4 regions of the Sporosarcina newyorkensis genome follow, and region 1 is predicted to be linked to each of the others. Evidence: riboswitches for the same ligand, from Rfam matches in the RefSeq annotation. Region 1 holds a riboswitch; each other region holds the start of a gene.
The links. A riboswitch is a leader RNA that binds a small molecule or an ion and turns the genes downstream of it on or off. The one in region 1 is predicted to bind cobalamin.

Region 1 (5,350 bases):
ATACTTCCAATGTCTTACTGCCTGTCGTTAACATAACTGTCCCTTTATGCGTTTGAGCAAGTTTCGCTGCGTCTTCATAACTCTCAACCTCGGTAATCAGAGGAGAAACAAACTCCTCTTTTGGCCGCTCATAGCGAATATATGGAATCCCGCATACTCTTGCTGCCTCCATTGCGGTTTTCGATGCTTCTTCTGCGTAAGGATGGCTGGCATCGACGACACAAGTCATCTCATGCTTCTGGATTAGCGCGATCATGTCCTCCACTGTTAGTCTTCCTACCCGATAGGAAAGATCATTTGCTTTTAAACTTTCAGCTGCAGATTCGGTAACGACCGTGGCGATTAAAGGATAGCCAAGACCCTGTAAATGAATGGCTAGAGCTCTAGCATCGCTAGTGCCTGCTAAAAATAAAATCATAGTTTCCTCCTAGTCCCCGCAAGGTGCTGGCTCTACTTCAATCTTGCAGCTCATATCGTAATAGTCATAATTCAAAACTTTTTTAACACGTTTGAAATACTTGAAGAAACGTTCGTTAGGATGCGCATTTTGTTCGTATTCTTCTATAATTTTTGTTACTAGCGGAATTAAATCTTCCGGTTCAATTCCCTCTGCAACTGGCTGAGCCGCATGAGCAGTACGACCAACCGGCTTCGCTCCAATAAATAAATCGAATTTTTTCTTCCGATAAACGATGCCAATATCATCGAACACCGGGCGATAACACGCCATCCCGCATCCATTGAATCCGACATGCAACTGCTTCGGAAGCTTCATCCCTTCAAACTTCGCTGCGATTTCTTCCGCGTATGGGATAGAATCCGCCTTTTCCCCATAGCAAAAATCACAAGCTTTGACTTTTAAGACTTCCCCTGCCGGCATAACAGTCAAGTTAATGTGTTCTAGCTTTTCAACAATCGCTTCAGGGTCATCTGTCGTAACCTTTACTACGAAATGATGGTTTGGAGTATATTCCAAGGTACCTTTCTCACCAACGACTTCAGCCAATACACGCATTTGTTCTGCTGTAATCAGTTTGTTGGCAACGCCTGGTGAAACGGAAAACTCAAAGATATCTTCAATCGGCTGTCTCACCAAAAAAGGGTTTTCCACTTCCTCTTTCGTCACCATAGATAGTGCTTTTAAAGCCATATCCAATGACTGAACCTTTTGTTCCGGTGCTGGTTCTGACCGTTCCACTTCTGCCTGTTTTGGCATTGGTGTGTCCTCTGGTTTCTTACTTATAATTTCTTCATGACCGGACTGCGCCTCCCCAGTTTCTTGATCAAGCGCCCATGGTTCCGCTTCCTTTTTCAAACGCTGGTGCGGTTTTAAACTTTGTTTACCTTCCCCTAATGTATACTTACGTTGATATCCTCTCGGAGTAATAATTTTATTATCATAAAAGAAAGTCGAAGAGTTACCGATAATGACAGTAGTCAACATCCCGATATCATGCTCTAGCATTTCCGCTAATGTTGTCAGGACAATATGTTGATTTTCACGATAAGCACTTTTCACTAGCCCTACAGGTGTATCAGGGGAACGATATTTCAGTAAAATCCTTTGTGCCTCTACAATTTGACGCGTCCGACGTCCACTTTTCGGATTGTATAAAGCTACTACAAAATCCGCCATACCCGCTGCTTCAATACGTTTTTCGATAACAGTCCAAGGTGTTAAATGGTCACTTAAACTGATCGTACAAGCATCATGCATGACAGGTGCGCCCAGTAAGCTCGCACATGAATTGATCGCCGAAATACCTGGCACAATTTCCACTTCAATTCCTTCTGCTTCAGTCCAACCTTTTTCAATCAGCACTTCATAAACTAATCCAGCCATACCGTATGCACCTGAATCACCGCTCGAGATCACTGAAACAATACCGCCAGTCTCCGCTTTCTTAACAGCATCTTGTGCACGTGACACTTCTTCAGTCATGCCTGTACTAACAATGGACTTCGCTGTTACTAAATGCTTAATCAACTCTACGTACGTTTTATAACCAATAATATAATTACTTTCTTGCAGCGCCTCTAATGCTCGTCCTGTTATATGTTCAGTAGCTCCGGGACCGAATCCAACGACGAAAATTTTTCCCTTTTTCATGGTTTCCCTCCAAATAAAAAATGCCTACACTCCTTTTCAAAGGAATGTAGGCATGTGAAAGTATAATAGAAATCATACTGAAACATAAAACAATTAATTTTATTGTCCCGCCTATACTTCTCCCTCCGAAAAGTATGTGTCGTTTAAATAAGCAGGTTTCCTGACTCAAGCTTCATTTTACTCTTACACCTTCCCGATTTCTCAGTGGTATTGTAATTTCATCAGCTTTACAGTAGCGGGGGCTGTACTAGACTTTCACTAGTTTCCCTTTTACCTCACTATGTGAGCACTTATTTAAATTAGTTTATTTAATTTTCATAAATATAACATACAATCTCTAAATCTACAAACTTCCTTTAGATTTATTTATGAATCCATAAACTAGATTCTGGAAACGCTTTGGATAATTGTAATTTCTATTCCTATACAAAACTTATCATGAGCGCAATCATGAGCAAGGTAGATACGTACAGGATAACTTTGTTATATTTTAGAATCATCCCATCAAAGTCAAGCATATTTATACATTTCGTAAACTATTCACACTCTTTAATTACAAGGTTGTGAACTTTTCGGATAGGCATTAAGTTGTAGTGTAAACTGTTCATTGGAGGTGGTTATTATGAAGGAAAATAAAGCAATCCTAATACCAGAGAACCCCATTTCACAGTTTTTATTCAACGATTCTCGCTCCGGACTTATTTGGTTAGTCATTCGGGTTTATGTCGGATTTGCTTGGTTGAAGGCCGGCTGGGGAAAAGCAATGAGCGATGCATGGACCGGTGAAAATGCAGGTGTCGCCATCCATGGATTTGTAAGCGGCGCTCTTGAAAAATCGACTGAAGGCGGAGATGTGACCAACTGGTATGCATCATTTCTGGAAAATGTCGTCTTGCCGAACGCCAAGGTATTCGGTTTCATAGTTGCTTATGGGGAGATGCTTGTTGGTCTCGGTTTGATCTTAGGATTGTTGACAGGAATTGCTGCTTTCTTCGGTGCGTTCATGAATGTCAGTTTTCTGTTTGCAGGTACTCTTAGCACAAACCCCCTATTGTTCATTCTCGCAACTTGGATCGTACTCGCATGGAAAGTAGCAGGCTGGTATGGCCTCGACCGTTGGGCATTGCCGATGCTAGGTACGCCTTGGGTGAAGAATGACAAGTTATGAAGGTAGACGTCGAAAATGAAAAAATCTCTTCCTGAAAACTCGGGAAGAGATCGTAAAAATTGAAGTGAACCCAATATTAACGTTTTGAGAAATATACAAATAAATTCCAAGCATATTGTATACATCAATATCCATTTATACCGACATTTCAGGAATTTTTAAATGGATTAAGATGTATGTAAATGGATTGTAATTCACATTACTTGAACCACTTTGCACCACAACAATAAGTAGATGCTAGTTGAATACTACAAAAACTACTTTCCTAATCCTTAGATAAATGGTCAAGTATAAATTATTTATTACCTTTTGCACGGTTGTGAATTTTGCATAACATCTGGCAATTTTTAACGTCAGTTGCTCCGCCTTTACTCCATGCAGTAACATGGTCGGCGTCCATTTCTTTTAATGTCCAAATTTTATTTTTATTTGAATCATGACCTATCGCACACAGCGGACAATTTGAATTGCCTTTTTTCTTCGCTTTTGTAGTCTGTTGCGAATACACACTTTTTTTGGTAGCCTCGTCAAAAATTCTTACTTCAAGCAACTTTGTATCTAAGGAACCGCCAAGAATATACTCAAAAATTCCTTTGCGTTTTTTAATATATGGATCTCCGTATAGTTTTCGCACTTCTTCAGAAACCTTTTTTGGACTATACGATTTACTATGATATTGTTCGTAAAGTCTACCCCATTCTAATCCCTTCATTTCATCCTCAACATCTATAAATATGTTGGAAACCCAATCAAGAACCGTATTGAAGTAAGTTTTTAATTCATCAATATTATTGTCATAACGATGCCGAGTCATATATTCGCTAATATTCCCTTTACTCACCCACTCAAGAGCACGTTCTAAAAAATCCTGTCGATGGGCATTTCCTTTTATATAGGCACTCCATTTTTGAATATTTGAATTTCGGCTATTGCTAAATTCTGCTTTACAAAGAGTAACAAAAGGACCTGAATATACAGCATTGAGTAATTCCTGATCATTAAGAGGAACACCAACAATATTTATTGTTTTAAACCATTCTTTTATCTTACTTTCCGTTCCTTCACACTCGTAGATTAGAAGTTTTGTTCTTAATATCTGTTCTTTTTTATCTAATGCCAAACCGTCAAAAATTTGCTCCATACCATTCTCGTCTTTTATTGCAAATTTATTTGTAATGAAGCGACCAATACTTGTGATGCGTTGTTGTCCATCTAGGACTTCAAAATTATCCTCGCTGACTTTATTAAAGTATATTAAACCAATAGGGTACCCTTTTAATATTGACTCAATAACAGCAACTTCCCTTTTACCATCTTCGGAAGCATAAATATAATTCCTTTGGTATTCTGGTTGTATAACAAGCTTCCCTGAAAGTCCAAACAAGCCTCGCCCTTCAAGCTCATTATAAACAAAGCCTTCACATATATTCTCGACTGTAATATCTGTTCTTAATATAGTTTTCATTTAGTCAGCCTTCTTTTTAATCAGAATTCTTTTATAAACGTACTTTCCATTAACTTTCCCATTCCATGTATTTCCATCATAATCTAGGGAATAGTTGTAACCTCCCACAATTTCGAACTGTTCCGGGTTATATTTATCTAAAAAAGTGATAGGTACTCCCATCACACCGTCATAATCACTGGGTATAGCATCAGTATAAGGAACCTCTATCGCGTCATAGTTATCGTACTTTTCATATTCTTTCCCTCTAACATTCTTATGGGAACTAAACTTAATATTATCACTCATGGTCATTAGTGGTAATTCCTGGTGTCTCTTTCCATGATCTAAATTTGTAAGCCATAAACAATTATTGGTGGAAACGATTCTATTTCCCTCCTCATCTATTCGAGCTTCTGTTCCATATAGCTCGTATGAATCGGGAACAATAAAACCTGATATCCATCTACCCATTCCAGTTCCTAACCAAATTTTGTTTTCCTTAATTAAAGGGAATACTTCTTTATACGAAATAGCATTTATATTTCCTATTATCAAGAATTCTTTATTATAGTCAACGAGTTGTTGTACATACTCCCGGAACAGACTAAATGGTGGATTAGTAACT
Region 2 (5,350 bases), on a different contig from region 1:
GTTAGGTATGTTTGCGGTCATGATCGGAATGTCTGGAATTGCAGGGTTTTTAGTAAAAAATTTAGTTAGGGTATTAAGAGGAAAGCGAATAATTTTATTGTTGACGATTGCGGGTGTAGCTTGTTTCTCGCAGAACTTAGTACCTATACATATTGCGTTTATTCCAATATTGATTCCGCCAATGCTGCATCTGTTCGATAAGATGAAAATTGACCGCCGCGGCATTGCAACTGCGCTTACTTTCGGTCTAAAAGCACCTTATATTATGATCCCAGCTGGATTTGGATTGATCTTTAAGGGAATAATCGTTGATGAAATGGCTGCAAGTGGTATGGATATTACGATGTCAGAAGCCAATATGGCAATGTTGATTCCGGGAATCGGAATGGTCCTCGGGCTGTTCGTGGCAGTATTCATTTCTTATCGAAAACCTCGTAATTATGCGGACGTTGAGGCGGAGAAAGTGAATATTCTAAGAGAAGAAGAAGTGGAAAATGCAGAATTGAAGTTTAATATACGCCACGGCTTCACGATCGTTTCAATTATTGCAGCATTAGTTATACAGCTTATAACCGATTCATTAATACTTGGAGCACTTGCCGGGATTTTCTTGATGTTCGTCTTGACTGTTATTCCATTTAAGGACGGCGAAAGGGTAGTGAACGAGGGAATCGGAATGATGGGTATGATTGCGTTCGTCATGTTGATTGCTTCAGGTTATGCTACGGTTCTTAAAGAGACAGGTGCGGTAGAAAGTCTGGTTGATTCGGCAACAGGTATATTAGGTGACAATAAAATGATGATCGCATTTATCATGCTGCTTGTCGGTTTATTGATTACGATGGGGATTGGTTCTTCATTCGGTACGATCCCGATTATAGCTGCATTATTCGTTCCGATTTGTATGGCAGTCGGCTTTTCGCCACTCGCGACGGCGGCTTTGATTGGTACGGCAGGGGCGCTTGGAGATGCTGGTTCACCGGCTTCAGACAGTACACTTGGTCCAACTTCGGGTCTGAATGCGGACGGTAAGCATCATCACATTTGGGATACATGTGTGCCGACATTCCTTCACTTTAATATCCCTCTACTAATCTTTGGTGTAATTGCAGCAATGGTATTATAAAACGAAAAGGGCAGATCCGAAATAACGGATCTGCTCTTTTATCATTTTACTGCAGAAACACCTAAACGCTCACGTGCTTGTTCCGTGGCAATGACCATATGTTTCAATGCGGCAACTGTTTCTTCGCGTTTTCTTGTTTTCAAACCACAGTCGGGATTGATCCAGAACTGTGAAGGTTCTAGCACTTCCAAACCTTTATTGATGATTTCCGTCATTTCTTCAACAGCCGGAACGCGCGGGCTATGGATATCATAAACGCCAAGTCCAATTCCTTTGTCATAATGATATTCTTTGAAAGATTCCACCAAATCACCATGACTGCGTGACGTTTCGATGGAAATAACATCCGCATCCAGCGCACTGATTGCTTCAATGAAATGATTGAAATCACAGTAGCACATATGTGTATGAATTTGCGTCGTATCCTCAACGGAAGCTGTAGCAACACGGAAAGCATTCACAGCCCAGTCGAGATAATGATTCCATTCGGATTGCTTTAATGGGAGCCCCTCTCGAAGTGCCGGTTCATCTACTTGGATCATATGGATACCTGCTGCTTCAAGCGACTCGATTTCTTTACGCAGTGCGAGAGCAATTTGATTGGTCACTTCTTCTCTGGTCAAGTCATCGCGAACAAATGACCAATTCAAAATCGTCACGGGTCCGGTCAGCATACCTTTTACTTCGTGATCTGTCAGTGATTTAGCGTATACGGATTCTTCTACCGTCATCGGCTTCGTAAATACAACATCTCCATAAATGATTGGTGGTTTCACACATCGGGAACCATAGGATTGCACCCAAGCTTTTTCCGTAAAGACAAAACCATCCAGCTTTTCGCCGAAATATTCTACCATATCCGTCCGTTCGAATTCCCCGTGCACGAGCACATCAAGTCCGAGTTCTTCTTGGATTTGGATCCATTCCTTAATTTCCGCTTTTACAAAGTCTTTGTACTGCTGATCCGTAATTTCGCCTTTTCTCCATTTTGTACGTGTTATACGTACTTCAGGCGTTTGGGGGAAACTGCCGATTGTGGTTGTAGGCAATACAGGTAATTGGAACTTCTCTTGCTGCTTCAATTTCCGCTCTGCGAACGGCAGATTCCGCTTGCTGTCAGACAAAGTACTGCCTGAACTTGCTTGTCGAACCTCCTCGCGTTTGCGGGCAGGGAGTTGATTGAATGCAGTAAGAGCGGCTTCATTTTGTTTGAAATCTGAAGCGACGCTTTCTTTACCTTGTTGCAACGCAGCTTTCAGTACATTGAGTTCTTTAATTTTTTCATCCGCAAATGAAAGTGCATTCTTAATTGTTGAATCTAATTTCTGCTCTGACTGAATTGTCACGGGTACGTGAAGCAGACTGCTGGATGGCTGGATCCAAACGTTTCCGGACTCTACATGCTGTTGAATCTTTCCTAGTAATGACAGCTTGACGTTCAAATCTGATCGCCAAATATTCCGACCGTCCACAATACCAGCAGCGAGTACTTTATCATCAGGGAAGCTGTATTTCTTAAGGTTTTCCAAGTTTTTGACACCGCCATGCACGAAATCAAGACCAATTCCAGCTACTGGTAATGCAAGTGTTGCTTCATAGTGCTCAACTGAATCAAAGTATGTTTGCACTAAAACGTTCAAGCTATTTATGTTTTTTGTTAACTGCAAGTAAATTTCAGTTACGGTTTTCATTTCATCAGAAGAAATGGAAGTGCAAAGAATTGGTTCATCAATTTGCACCCATTGAACGCCTTCATCCTGTAATTCTTGCAATACCTTTTGATAAAGAGGAATCAATTGCAGAATGATAGAAGGTACGTCTATTTCTTCATACCCTTTAGAAAGTTTCAATAAAGTGTAGGGGCCGAGTAGAACAGGTTTCCCCTCGATACCGAGTTCTTTCTTTGCTTCGCGGTATGCAGTAAGTGGTTTGTTCTCAGTCAATTGAAAACGTTGTCCTTCATACTCGGGGACAATGTAGTGATAGTTCGTGTTGAACCATTTCGTCATTTCGGAAGCGACAGCATCGTCATTACCGCGTGCCATTGAAAAATAAGTGGATATCGACACTTGACCGCCTTTCCAATGATAGCGTGAAGGGATGATTCCGAACATTGTGGATGTATCGAGCACCCGGTCATACAATGTGAAATCGCCGACTGCAATTCGGTCTACTCCTGCGTCTTGTTGTTTCTTCAGGTTGGCTAAACGGATGTCTTTTGTTGTCCGCAGAAGTTCTTCTTCCGAAATTATTTCTGCCCAAAATGCTTCTAACGCTCGTTTCCACTCCCGGTTTTCGCCAATAACAGGATAGCCGACAATACTGCTTTTTACCATTTGATTTCCCCCTCATGATTTTATCCAATAAAAAAAGCATTCCTAACAAAGAATGTTAGAAATGCACGTATGTGTAAAATGCATGCCTAAATAAGCGTGCATCGTTTGCCGTGTGTCTAACACCTCCCTATTCACCGTAGGATTAAGCGTTATGAAAACAGGCAGGTATCTGGCTGGACGTAAGCACGTCTTCACAGTGGCGGGACCGCTCCAAGAAAAGGATTCCCTTTTAAGAAATGAAAGCAATGATCATTTCACCTGTTTTCAAACTATTCAATTCATGATGATTGTCTCTAAAACTATCATAAGGTTCGTTGAGTGTCAACTTGCTGGTAAATAGATAATTAAGCAATACTCTTTTTTTGTCATCTGTTATATAACTGTACAAAAGTAACAAATTCTCTTTCAAAAAAGAAGGTGTGAAAATTTACACAATTCTGTTGAAAGTTTTATAGAGTTTAGGTATGATAAGTAATAACACGACTTCAAATTAGGACATGAATCGTCATTCATACGAAGAAATCTTGATTATTGGCTGTGGGGGCACCTATGATCAATTGAGGAAGAATCGTGTTTATCGCTGTATGTTATACAACAGAGCAGCGCAAAAAAACTTAAGGGGTGGCTTTATTCTATGACAAATTATGAAAAAGTAGGCAAGCTGCAAGTCGCAAAAGAACTATACAACTTTGTTAATGAGGAAGTTCTATTAGGCTTAGAAATCCAAAAAGAACAATTTTGGACAAACTTTGATTCGCTCATTCATGAACTTGCTCCTGAAAACAAAGCGCTGTTAGAGAAACGAAGCGAATTGCAAAAAAAGATCAATGAATGGCATCAAAACAATAAAGAAACAGCAGATTCTGCTAACTATAAAGAATTTTTAAAGGAAATTGGCTATTTGGAACCGATTGTTGAGGACTTCCAAGTGACAACTTCCAATGTCGATGATGAAATCGCTATTCAAGCAGGCTCCCAATTGGTCGTGCCTGTCGACAATGCCCGCTATGCGTTGAACGCGGCAAACGCAAGATGGGGAAGTCTATATGATGCATTGTACGGAACGGATGTCATCAGTGATGAAGGTGGAGCTGAAGCTGGCGTACAGTACAATCCGATCCGAGGACAGAAAGTTATCAACTTTGCAAAAGAGTTATTAGATCAAGCAGCACCGCTTGCGGAAGGGACACATGCAGACGCCACAGCGTATGCAATCGTTAGTGGAAAACTTGAAGTGACACTTCAGAATGGCAATAAAACAGGCTTGAAAGATGCTTCTAAACTGGCTGGCTTTAACGGTTCGGAAGACGCACCTTCCGCTGTCTTGTTGACGAATAACGGATTGCATATCGAAATTGCAATCGATCGAAACCATCCAATTGGGAAAGACGATGCGGCGGGTGTGAAAGACTTGATTTTGGAAGCAGCACTTTCTACGTTGATGGACTGTGAAGACTCGATCGCAGCAGTAGATGCTGAAGATAAAGTGGGGGTCTACCGCAACTGGTTAGGTTTGATGAAAGGTGATCTGGAAGCATCGTTCAAACGAGGCAGCAAGACGGTCACTCGAAGAATGAATCCAGACCGCACATACAAAACACCAGACGGCAAAGAGCTATCGCTACACGGCCGTTCATTAATGTTCGTCCGTAACGTAGGTCATTTGATGACAAATAATGCGATTTTAGATGAAAACGGCAACGAAGTACCTGAAGGAATTTTAGATGGTGTCGTAACTTCGTTGATTGCAACACATAATCTGAAAGATGATGCAGAGTTCAAAAACTCCAGACATGGTTCAATTTATATCGTTAAGCCGAAGATGCATAGCCCGGAAGAGGCGGCATTTGCCAATAAGTTATTTGACCGCATTGAAGATTTATTGAGC
Region 3 (5,350 bases), on a different contig from region 1:
ATATCCTTCGTTTTCGTTGTATCTTCCAATGTCGTTTGAACCACTTGAGCAATTGGACGATCATAAAATGAATAGTTGTCATTCACAAATAGAAGGGAAGAGGCCAAGCAAAATAATAGAAGGATATATAGGATCCAGCGTTTAGTCGTCCTGTTTCTAGTTTTATTTATCATCCACAATCCCTCCACTGCTTAAAGGATAGAGCACATAGTAAGCCTACCATGTATAGGACGTATAATTCACAAAAACGATCATTGTTTCTTAAAAGACTATATGAGTAGGCTGCCAACGATAAAAAGCCCCATTCCCATAAAGGAAATGAAGCAAACTTTTCACTCATTCATTATTTGACAATTGCTCTTCCATCAAACACAATGCCAAGTACAGTAAAAACACATCATGTGTACTCCATACAGATAACCCCGTTAACTGCTCGATTTTTTGCAGACGATAAGACAATGTGTTCTTATGGATATGCAAACGCTGTGCTGTATTTTGCATAGATTGATTCTCTGAAAACCAGATTTTCAAATTGTTCATCAGCTCTTCTTCTTTAATAAGTGGAGCTACCGTGCGGCCCAAAAAATCCGCACGCACGGCTTCTGGGATGCTTTGCAAAATAATTTCGAGACGCAGCTCATGTTCGAAGACAATCTCGCCCGATTTTTTGGAGGCATTGACTGCACGTTCTGCTTGTGCGAATGATTTGGCTAAGTCAAAATAATGTGTTGGCGCACCAATCCCTGCAACAACTTGTATTTTTTTGCGTCGTTTCATATGAAGCAATAAGAACTTCAATTCATGCTCAAGCGTCTCTTGATTCATTTCTGGAAGCAACAACAAGATTTTATTCTGTGCCCAGCGGATCATTTTCATGGAATCATGGATATTCTGAATGGACGCAAATGTTTCCATTTCCTCAACCGAAAACTGCTCTAGTAAATCGACCACTTCCAGAACCGCTACCTGCCGATAAAGCGTAACGTCAATTCCAAGCAGTGTACCTCTTTCCATAAACCGTTCATCTTTTCTCGTACCCGTCAGCCAATCAAATACGAAAAACTCCATGTCCCGTACTTTTTCATCTTTCTGCTTTCGTTTCAATGAATCTTGGATAAATAGTTCTGCCACCCGTAAGATCAACTGTGCTTGCGGACGGATCATCTTAGGTTCGCCTGTGATACCAAGCGCGGCAATCGGCTCACCTTCAATGAGGATTGGCAGCACAATACCTTTACGTACACCACGCAACCGTTCTACTTCCTCATCTGCCATATAGAGCATTTCCTTTTGGCGAATGCATAGTAATGCGCCTTCATGGAACTGATTGAGCCGTGTAACGTCCGTGCTGGCCTGAATGAAGCCTCTCCGATCCGTTAAAATCACTTCTTGCTGTATTAAATTCGAAAATTCCTTCACCATTTCCTGCCCTAGTGTATCAAACTGGAACATCTACCTCACCTCGGATGAAAACTGCTAGTTATCTTAACTTTACGCCAGTTCAGTCTTCATCTCAATAGGCGGGACCATTACTTTATATAAACTTCTTTGATTCCGCAGTTCCACGCTTTCATGAGCAACTGCAAAAGTTCTGCCGTTTCTATGAAAGCAGACTTCTCCAATGTGATTGAGCCGCCGACATCCGTGTGGTTCTGTTGCACCGCAAGCCGGTTAATCATCGACAATTGTTGGTGCTTTGTTAAGGAATATCCAGACAAATTTTCAGTATCTGACGCCTTCCGTAAGCAGCCGTTCCGGATTCCGTTCCCTGCAATTTCATTCCTTACTTTTTGCCACTCTTCTGTTGTATAACTACGTTGTTCAAAGTAGCTTCCACTCTGCCAATCTGAGCCCTCAAATTGAAGATACGGACCTTTTTCCTTCGCCAGTTGCAATGAAGTTTTTATCACATGTAGATTAATTTCTTCAGATAGTTCTTCAATGAATGACACTGCCTGTTCCGAATGTAAGCTAATTCGTTGATCTGCAAGCGCTTCTTCCCATCCGGCTGCTTCAATTTGCAGATCTCGTCTATTGTCTTCTCGTTCCCATACATCCAAGATGCCATTAAGCAAACGGACATGAATTCCACAAACACGAGCCAAGATGTTTCTCCGTAGCACTTTCGACAGCTGGATATGCGAATGCAATCCTTTTGTTCCACGCTGAAAGTCATCGTCAAAATGGAAAACGATGCCGTCACTAGCTAACAGCTGCTTCATCAGTCCGATAGCGGAAAGCCTTTTGTGCGTGATGGATGGGTTCGCAACGGCCCGACGGAACGACTCACTGCCGACGTCCTGCAGAGAACCATTCATCACGCGACGTACTTCCTCCATATCAAATACGAGCCAAGATCCACATGCCTTCACCTGTTCCATAAATGTAGTAGGAATACGGACGTGCTTTTCCTTCACTTGACTGGCCAAAAATGATGGAATCCGTGAATCCAAGAGATTCATTGAATGAAGACGACGTACAGGTTGCCCTGGATAGAATGTCTTGCCGAAAAACGCCATGATATCATCCGGTAACGTCACATACCCCATACTCAAGACCCAATAGGCTTCTCGTACTTTTTGCAACCGTTGCACAGTTTCATCCCGCATGGCTGCCATCGCAATAAGCATCAGCCGTTCTTGCGGCAGTCCCAGTCTTCGATCATAATGATTGCAAGTGACAAATTCTTTCATATACTGAAGAAGCTGTTTAGCGGATAGCAATTGATCTCGCTCCGGCATAATTTGCAATCCTAGCCATTTGATTTCATTGGATGAATAGTGATTGATCCAGCTTCCATATAAACCGTCACTCACCAGCTTCCGCACTACTTGATGAAATCCTTGGTATGCTGGCTTTTTGTGCAATTGTTCCGCTTGTCTATACAAAACTTCGAGCAACGCACGTTCATGTGTACGTTCGTCTGATTGTTCGAGAACTCTCATTTCGCCGTCTCCTTTCCTATACAACAAAAAAACAATCATCCTGGCTCTTCGGCAGGATGATTGTAATAGTTGTGATTGAGGAAACAAAAATAGGCAGCTCTAAAGAACTTCATGCAAATCGCATGAACCGCAGAGACCCTTTTGCCCCCACCTCTCAACCCCCGAAGAAAGTGTTGCTTTGACGATGTCTGGCAGGTCTCCTGGCTTCACTTCATCCTTCCGCCAAGCCTTCCCATGTCTCCATAGTGGCTTTTCTCAGCGGTCGTCCGTGTGTACAGTTGCGGGGACAGCTCCGATTTTCGGATTCCCTTTTACACCTTGATAGGTACCAACGCATCGTGCAAACTCATTTAGTATTTTATTTATTCTAGTTTACCATGAATAGTCGGAGAGGTGGTAGAAATAGTTGTTGCCTTACCTTTCGTTTAAGGAGTGTGATCATTTGGAGGCTGCATCACAATTGAGTTATTCATGACAAGCATGCGAAAAAGAAGTATAATATCTATGGTTGACTCGTATGTTTAAGAGAAAAAAATAATCTACTCGAAAGTGAGAATAGGAATGACATTCATCCAAAACATAATAAGCTTTATCTTACACATTGATGAACACTTGATTGAAATTATTCAAAACTTTGGAAATTGGTCCTATGTTATTCTATTTTTAATTGTGTTTGTTGAAACAGGTATTGTTATTTTCCCTTTTTTGCCGGGTGATTCACTTTTGTTTGCAGCTGGTGCTCTCGCTGCGATGGATGCATTTAATATTGTCCTATTAATCTTAGTATTCTTTGTAGCCGCAGTATTAGGGGATACAATAAATTATCATATCGGTAAAGCAGTAGGAACAGCAATCACTCAAAATAGACGGATGGGTAAATTTATTGACCAGAAAAAGATGAGAAAAGCTGAGGATTTCTTTAATAAGCATGGTGGTAAAACGATCGTCATTGCTCGTTTCATGCCATTTGTCCGTACGTTTATACCGTTTATTGCAGGCTCAAGTCGAATGAACTATCGATATTTCTTCGCTTACAATGTAATTGGTGCTGTACTATGGGTGGGACTATTTACAACAGTTGGTTACCTGTTTGGAAATATCCCGTTTGTTAAAAATAATTTCTCAACCATTATTCTGTCAGTAATTTTTCTCTCAGTTCTGCCAGTCTTCTATTCTTTTGCAAAGAGTCGTTTCCAAATACAAAAGAATTGAGCAATCGTTGAAGCAAGTTCTGTGTAAATAGTGCACACCAAAAATTGAACGATGGAGCAGTACAGATTGGTTCTAACAGAGAATGGTCGTTACTGATAATCGTGAATTTCTCTACTTCTTTATAACCATCTATACGACTCTTAACAACCGCTGCCTTAAGAATGGTGGTTGTTGGAGTCTATTTTTTCCAATCGTCTTTTGGTTACCTACGGTGCGAAATAGTTACCTTAAATACCGAGTTATTTTTTCGCTGAATAACTCTAACGTATTAACATATTTTATTATACCGAACAATGATGCAGCGAGAACTTTTAAATTTCTATTACATATCAACAATTATTATATCTATACTTCGTTCTCCCGTTCTCTTTGGTAGAAGCAAATTTTACAATTTTCACATTCATTTCCACATTTGCTTTTTCCCTCTACTTGCTTCTCAGAATTTACTATTTTAGTATCTCTTACCCTCATTACCTGCTCTGCTTGTTTCGTACTTTCCACTTTCCTCACTCCTTATCCTAAATTTATAAATTAAATTTAACAGAATACCGGAGTGGTTTACCTTGTGTTTTTTCATAATGTGGAATAGACAGAATATTTAATGTCTTTTAAGAGCGCATGACATTACTGTATTCTCTCCATTTAGAAATACAAATAACTTTTACAATAGACTTAGCAATAGAATTATCAAATTTCAATATATCCTAATTCCTTTGAAATCAATTGCGCTGTGTTCATAACGCTTTGGATCATCTGTGTGCGCTGAGTTCCTTGCATATAAGAGGATAACCCTACTAAATTCACGGCTGCTATTACTCCGCCAGAGTAAGAAAAAATAGGTGCAGCAATGCCGTACATGCCGTCAGAGTTTTCACTGTCACTAATTGAATATCCTTTTGTGCGTATATCTGCTAGCTCTTTCTTTAAATTGCTTATATCTGTAATTGTATTTGGGCCATCATGTGCCAAGCCCTGAGCCACTGTTTCTTTTAAATAAGCGGGGTTATTTGCCAAGAGTACTTTCCCCGAACTCGTTGCATAAGATGGTTTTCTTGATCCTAAATACGTTTGGATAGAGGAAGCGTCATGGGAGGACACACGCAACACAAATACAACTGTCCCTTTATCAAACATCGCAATATGGGCAGTACCTTTATACTGGGATATGAGGTCTTTCACAAAAGGCATTGCCT
Region 4 (5,350 bases), on a different contig from region 1:
ACAGCGGATGAAATTGTCTTGAGTGGCTGTTGCGCCTGCAAAACTACATGATCTTCACGAATTTTCACATCTTCTTTCATGATCCGGAACTGCTCTGTTTCTTCTTTCAAATCCGGCAATAGCGTCATTTGCGGTTTCGGCATTTCTGGGTGAGGCTGTGTTTTGACGCGCGCCTCATAAACCGAGCGGATTTCCTGTTCAAGTACAACTTCCTGTGGTGTTCCGATTGCTGCCACTTCACCATTCTTCATTAACAGCAATCGATCACAATAAAGCGCCGCTAAGTTAATATCGTGGAATACAGAAACAACGGTGATGCCCTTTTGATGCGCTTGATTGCGAATGGTATCGAGCAATTGTTGCTGATGCGCAATATCCAGATGATTCGTCGGTTCATCGAGCAATAAAATCGGTGCTTCCTGGGCGAGCGCTTGGGCAACAAATACACGCTGTTGCTCGCCTCCCGACAATAACTCAATCGGCGTATCTTCATAGCGCGTGATACCTGTATAGTTCATCGCTTCCTGTACTGCACGTTCGTCCTGATCGGACCAACTGGAGAACAGCCCGGTCTGATGTGGATATCTCCCGAGCCCGACGGTATCCTTCACCGTATGGGAAAATGCATGGGCATGAAGCTGCGGCAACACTGCCACTTTTCGTGCAAATTGTTTCTGTGTATAAGCGGAAGCGGATTTTCCATCAATCGTGACCTTTCCGCCTTGCTTCGGTAAAATGCCTGAAATAATTTTCAACAGCGTGGATTTCCCACTGCCATTCGGTCCTAAAATTCCAAGGACCTCTCCTTTTTCTACGTGGAATGACACCCCCCGTACAACCGGTTCCTTACCGTATCCTCCTGACACTTCATCTACCTGCAGCATGTCACATCGCTCCTTTTCTGCGTTGCTTGTAAAAGATGTAGGCAAAGACTGGAGCCCCGATAAATGCCGTAATGACACCAACAGGCAGTTCAGCCGGCGAAATAATCGTCCGCGCCACTAAATCACAAATAATCAATAAGGAAGCTCCGTTAAATAAGGACAACGGCAAGACATGCCGATGATCCGACCCCCACATCAAGCGCGTCATATGCGGAACAACCAAGCCGACAAAGCCGATGGTCCCGGAAACTGCAACCGCAGAGCCTGTCAGTACAGAGCCGCCGATCAAAATCATCATTTTACGGCGTTTCACATTGACTCCTAAATGATGTGCACGCTCTTCACCAAATAGCATGGCGTTCAGTTCCCTGCGATTAAGCCAAAGAATGAATGAACCAATGATGAAAAACGGTAACACCATCGTGATATATTTCCAACCGCGCATGGAGACACTACCGAGCAGCCAGCCAATGATTTGGCGCAGCTCTTCTTGTGTTAACGCAATCATCAAGGATAAAACAGAACCTAAAAACGAACCAAAAATAATACCTGTTAAAATGATCGTTTCCATTTTCATTGACCGATCGACCAGACGGGCAAAGCCGATGACCAAGAACATCGTCGCAGCTGCCCCGACCATACTGAAGACGGGTAAGGTAAAGGCGCCTAAGAACGGCAGGGAGATACCAAAAAAGAGTGTAATCACAGCGCCTACAGAGGCACCGGATGACACTCCGAGGGTGTATGGATCTGCTAATGGATTTTTCAACAATCCTTGGAAAGCAGCGCCTGAAATTGCAAGAGATGCGCCGACAATTCCAGCCAGCAGCACACGCGGCATGCGGATTTTCCAAAGAATATTGCTCGCAGTTGCATCTGCATCGTTCCATAGCGTCTCAATCGGTATCTTCACTGTGCCGATCGATACACCGAGCCAAATTGCCACAAGTAGCGTGGCAATTGACACAGTATAGGCGATAGCCGTTTTACTCACCAAACACCTCTGGATAGATCGCTTTTGCATAAGCTTCCAATCCGTCCGCTAAACGCGGACCTGTCCGGCTTGTGATATTTTCATCCACTTGAATGACTTGATCTTCTTTCACTGCAGTGACCGTATCGAAACCGTCACGCTTCTTAATGTTTTCAACAACATCCGGCACATAGCTGTAGGACACAAGAATGACGTCCGGACTTTCATCGACGATCGTTTCAGGACTGATCATCACCCATCCTTCTTCTGTGATGATGTTTTCTGCATTGATTATGTCCAAGAACTGCTGCGGGAATGTGTTTTTACCAGGCGCATAAATTTCTGGTGCATCTGAGTTTTCCACTAACACCGTTTTCTTGTCTGTGATATCCGCTGCTTTCGCTTTGATATCTTCAACCTTTGCTTTCATATCTTCTACGATCTTATTAGCTTCCTCATTTTTATCCATGATTTCGCCGAAGATTTTAATCGTTTCATATGTTTCTTCGAATGTTTCTGCAGTCGGTATAACGACTACCTGGATGCCCGCGTCGCGAATTTGGTTCAAGCCTTCTTCACCAGAGCCTAACATCATATCATGCGCGAAAACGACATCTGGTTTCAATGAAATAACTTTTTCCACGTTGACGTTATAATCTCCGACTTTATCGAGATCTTTCACTTCTTCTGGAAAATCATCGTTTTCCGTGACAGCGATCACTTTATCACCTGCATCGATGCCAAATAAAATTTCTGTATTGCTTGGAATTAACGAGATGACAGTTTCCGGAGCTTTTTCAAATGTGATATCTTCTCCGACTGCATCATTGATTGTATATGGATAGCTGGAAGAATTTCCTCCTGCTTGTTCTTCCTGTTCCGTTTCTGCTGGTTGATCAGAATCGACTGGTGTTTCTTCTTTCTTGCTGTCGTTACCGCATGCTGCAAGCACAAGGACTGCCAGCATCGCTGTCAGCAACAGCTGCCAAAACTTCTTCATGTGATTTCCTCCCTTTGCGTTCATTACTTATTACGTAGTCTGCCGCAGACATAAAAAAAATCCTTCGGTCATTTCGAAGGATTGGACAGGATGAAATCTATGTCAGATTACCACCACTGTGCCTATCCTCGTAGGCTGCTGCGGAACTTCATTTCCTAAAAGGCAGGTACCTGGCTTGTGCATGGAGCACGTACAGTGGCGGGACCGCATCGGCTTTTACCGATTTCCCTTTTCATCTCTATTTGACTTAGAGAACCTTTCGGAATTATGTAATTTGTAATCGTGCTCTATTATACTATAAAACAAACTGTTGTACAGCCGGAGTGCGCGCTAAAGCTTAATTTCACTGCTTAGGAAAGGTGGGCCTGGGTGTTATGTCCAGGGATTTAAGGCAAAGATGTGTTCCTAACGCTTCGCTTTTACTCGCAAAAGCCGTTCTTCGCTACAGCTTTCGCTCCAACCCTAAATAAATAGAGGAGATATAAAGTGAAACCATTGTATGTAATGAGTAAATAAGTATCGCCCATTGAACTCACTTATAAAAAGAATACCTAACGCTATACATTCGCCTCTAGAAGGTATCTATTCTAAGCCACTTTCATTAACCTCTTTACCTCATAATCAAACTAGAAAGACAGAGGACCGAACCAAAGTGTATGCGAACCGAGCCACCCCTCACATTAACCGTGCCAAACCTGGTGCAAACCGGACATTTCCTACACTACGACAAATGTCTAAAAAGTAAAACGGACTTCCTCGGTACTCTCATTGAATGAAAGAGAGTTCCTAGAAAACGAATCAGCATCAGAGCGGAAATAAAAAACAAGCAAGAGTTGTCGATAACTCTTGCTTGGCTTGTTTAATTTGAATCCGGAATTACATCCGTTCAGGTGCTTCTACGCCGACTAGTTTCAATGCATTGGCAATCGTAATGCTTGTTGCAGTGACCAAGGCGAGTCGCGCTTCGGATAGTTCTTTGTTTTCAGGGTCGAGCACTTTATTGGCGTTATAGAAGCTATGGAATGCAGCAGCGAGTTCTTGGATATACGTCGTTATTCGGTGCGGTGCGCGCAGACGCGCGGCGTCGCTGACGAGTTTCGGGAAGTCGCCGATTTTTTTCAACAGCTCCAGTTCTTTTTCGTCTTGCAATTGAGTGACGTTATCTGTTGAAGCTTTTAAGTTTTGCTCTTTTGCTTGACGCAAAATTGAACAGATCCGGGCATGCGCGTATTGTGCATAGTAAACCGGGTTTTCATTGGACTTGGAAACTGCCAGGTCGAGGTCGAAGTCCATTTGGGCATCGCCTGAACGCATAGCGAAGAAATAACGTACGGCATCAAGTCCTACTTCTTCGACTAGTTCACGCAGCGTGACGGCTTTCCCTGTCCGCTTGCTCATCTTGAACTTTTCACCGTCTTTGTATAGCTGAACCATTTGCGCTACTTCCACTTCTAACGTGTCGCGATCGTAACCCAGTGCTTGGATTGCTGCTTTCATACGCGGGATGTAGCCGTGGTGGTCCGCTCCCCAAATATTGATGAGCTTATCGAATCCGCGACGCAGTTTATCTTCGTGGTACGCGATGTCCGGCGTCAAATATGTGAATGAACCGTCTTGTTTTATCAGCACGCGGTCTTTGTCATCGCCAAATGTCGTGGAACGGAACCAAGTTGCTCCCTCTTCTTCATAGACATGGCCATTTTCACGCAGCTTATTCAGCGCTACTTCAATTTTACCGTTGTTGTACAACGATGTTTCAGAGAACCAGTTGTCGAAATGAACTCGGAAATCAGCCAAGTCCTTCTTTAATTTATCCAATTCAATTTGAAGACCGTGCTCACGGAAAAATGCCAGGCGTTCTTCTTCCGGCATTTGTACATAACGGTCGCCATGTTCCTCCGCCAGCCCCTTTGCAATCTCAATGATATCAGGTCCGCGGTAGCCATCTTCTGGCATCTCTTTATCCAAACCGAGCGCTTCGAAGTAACGGACATCAATGGACAATGCCAGGTTATTGATTTGATTTCCTGCATCATTAATATAATATTCACGCGAAACATCATAACCCGCTGCGTCAAGAATATTACAAAGTGAATCGCCTAATGAAGCTCCACGTGCATGTCCAAGGTGCAAATCACCTGTCGGGTTCGCAGAGACGAATTCCACTTGGACTTTCTGCTGCTTACCGCTTTCGGAATGACCATATGCTTCACCTTGATCAAGCACCGATTTGACAACATCTGCGAGACTGTCAGCTTTTAGACGGATATTGAGGAAACCAGGACCTGCAATTTCGATCGTTTGGATTGCCGTGTTAGACGTGTCCAATTGCTCTAAAATCGCCTCTGCAATTGCGCGCGGCGGTTTTTTTGCAAGTTTCGTAAGCTGCATCGCGATATTCGCTGCGTAATCCCCGTTCTCCTTATTTTTCGGTGACTCCAGTTTAATTTCTGGCATCTCTGACTGTTCAACGAGCCCTGTCTTCTCAACCGC

Region 2: it holds a riboswitch for cobalamin, as region 1 does, so the genes downstream of both, metE (5-methyltetrahydropteroyltriglutamate--homocysteine S-methyltransferase) here and cobJ (precorrin-3B C(17)-methyltransferase) in region 1, are expected to answer to the same signal.
Region 3: it holds a riboswitch for cobalamin, as region 1 does, so the genes downstream of both, B5D59_RS16360 (ribonucleoside-diphosphate reductase subunit alpha) here and cobJ (precorrin-3B C(17)-methyltransferase) in region 1, are expected to answer to the same signal.
Region 4: it holds a riboswitch for cobalamin, as region 1 does, so the genes downstream of both, B5D59_RS06860 (ABC transporter substrate-binding protein) here and cobJ (precorrin-3B C(17)-methyltransferase) in region 1, are expected to answer to the same signal.

Annotation. Positions count from the first base shown of each region.
Region 1 is NZ_FUYJ01000007.1:143,868-149,217, forward strand. It holds gene cobK (precorrin-6A reductase) at 1-418, opposite strand, end outside; gene cobJ (precorrin-3B C(17)-methyltransferase) at 428-2,110, opposite strand; cobalamin riboswitch at 2,244-2,419, opposite strand; gene B5D59_RS13720 (DoxX family membrane protein) at 2,733-3,278, shown strand; gene B5D59_RS13725 (HNH endonuclease family protein) at 3,574-4,743, opposite strand; gene B5D59_RS13730 (adenine-specific methyltransferase EcoRI family protein) at 4,744-5,350, opposite strand, start outside.
Region 2 is NZ_FUYJ01000006.1:69,509-74,858, reverse strand. It holds gene B5D59_RS12075 (Na+/H+ antiporter family protein) at 1-1,126, shown strand, start outside; gene metE (5-methyltetrahydropteroyltriglutamate--homocysteine S-methyltransferase) at 1,168-3,462, opposite strand; cobalamin riboswitch at 3,606-3,739, opposite strand; gene B5D59_RS12065 (malate synthase G) at 4,097-5,350, shown strand, end outside.
Region 3 is NZ_FUYJ01000010.1:123,672-129,021, forward strand. It holds gene B5D59_RS16350 (YibE/F family protein) at 1-173, opposite strand, end outside; gene B5D59_RS16355 (CdaR family transcriptional regulator) at 337-1,452, opposite strand; gene B5D59_RS16360 (ribonucleoside-diphosphate reductase subunit alpha) at 1,530-2,945, opposite strand; cobalamin riboswitch at 3,119-3,294, opposite strand; gene B5D59_RS16365 (DedA family protein) at 3,507-4,157, shown strand; gene B5D59_RS16370 (IclR family transcriptional regulator) at 4,845-5,350, opposite strand, start outside.
Region 4 is NZ_FUYJ01000003.1:26,355-31,704, forward strand. It holds gene B5D59_RS06850 (adenosylcobinamide amidohydrolase) at 1-884, opposite strand, end outside; gene B5D59_RS06855 (FecCD family ABC transporter permease) at 886-1,878, opposite strand; gene B5D59_RS06860 (ABC transporter substrate-binding protein) at 1,871-2,857, opposite strand; cobalamin riboswitch at 3,002-3,132, opposite strand; gene argS (arginine--tRNA ligase) at 3,734-5,350, opposite strand, start outside.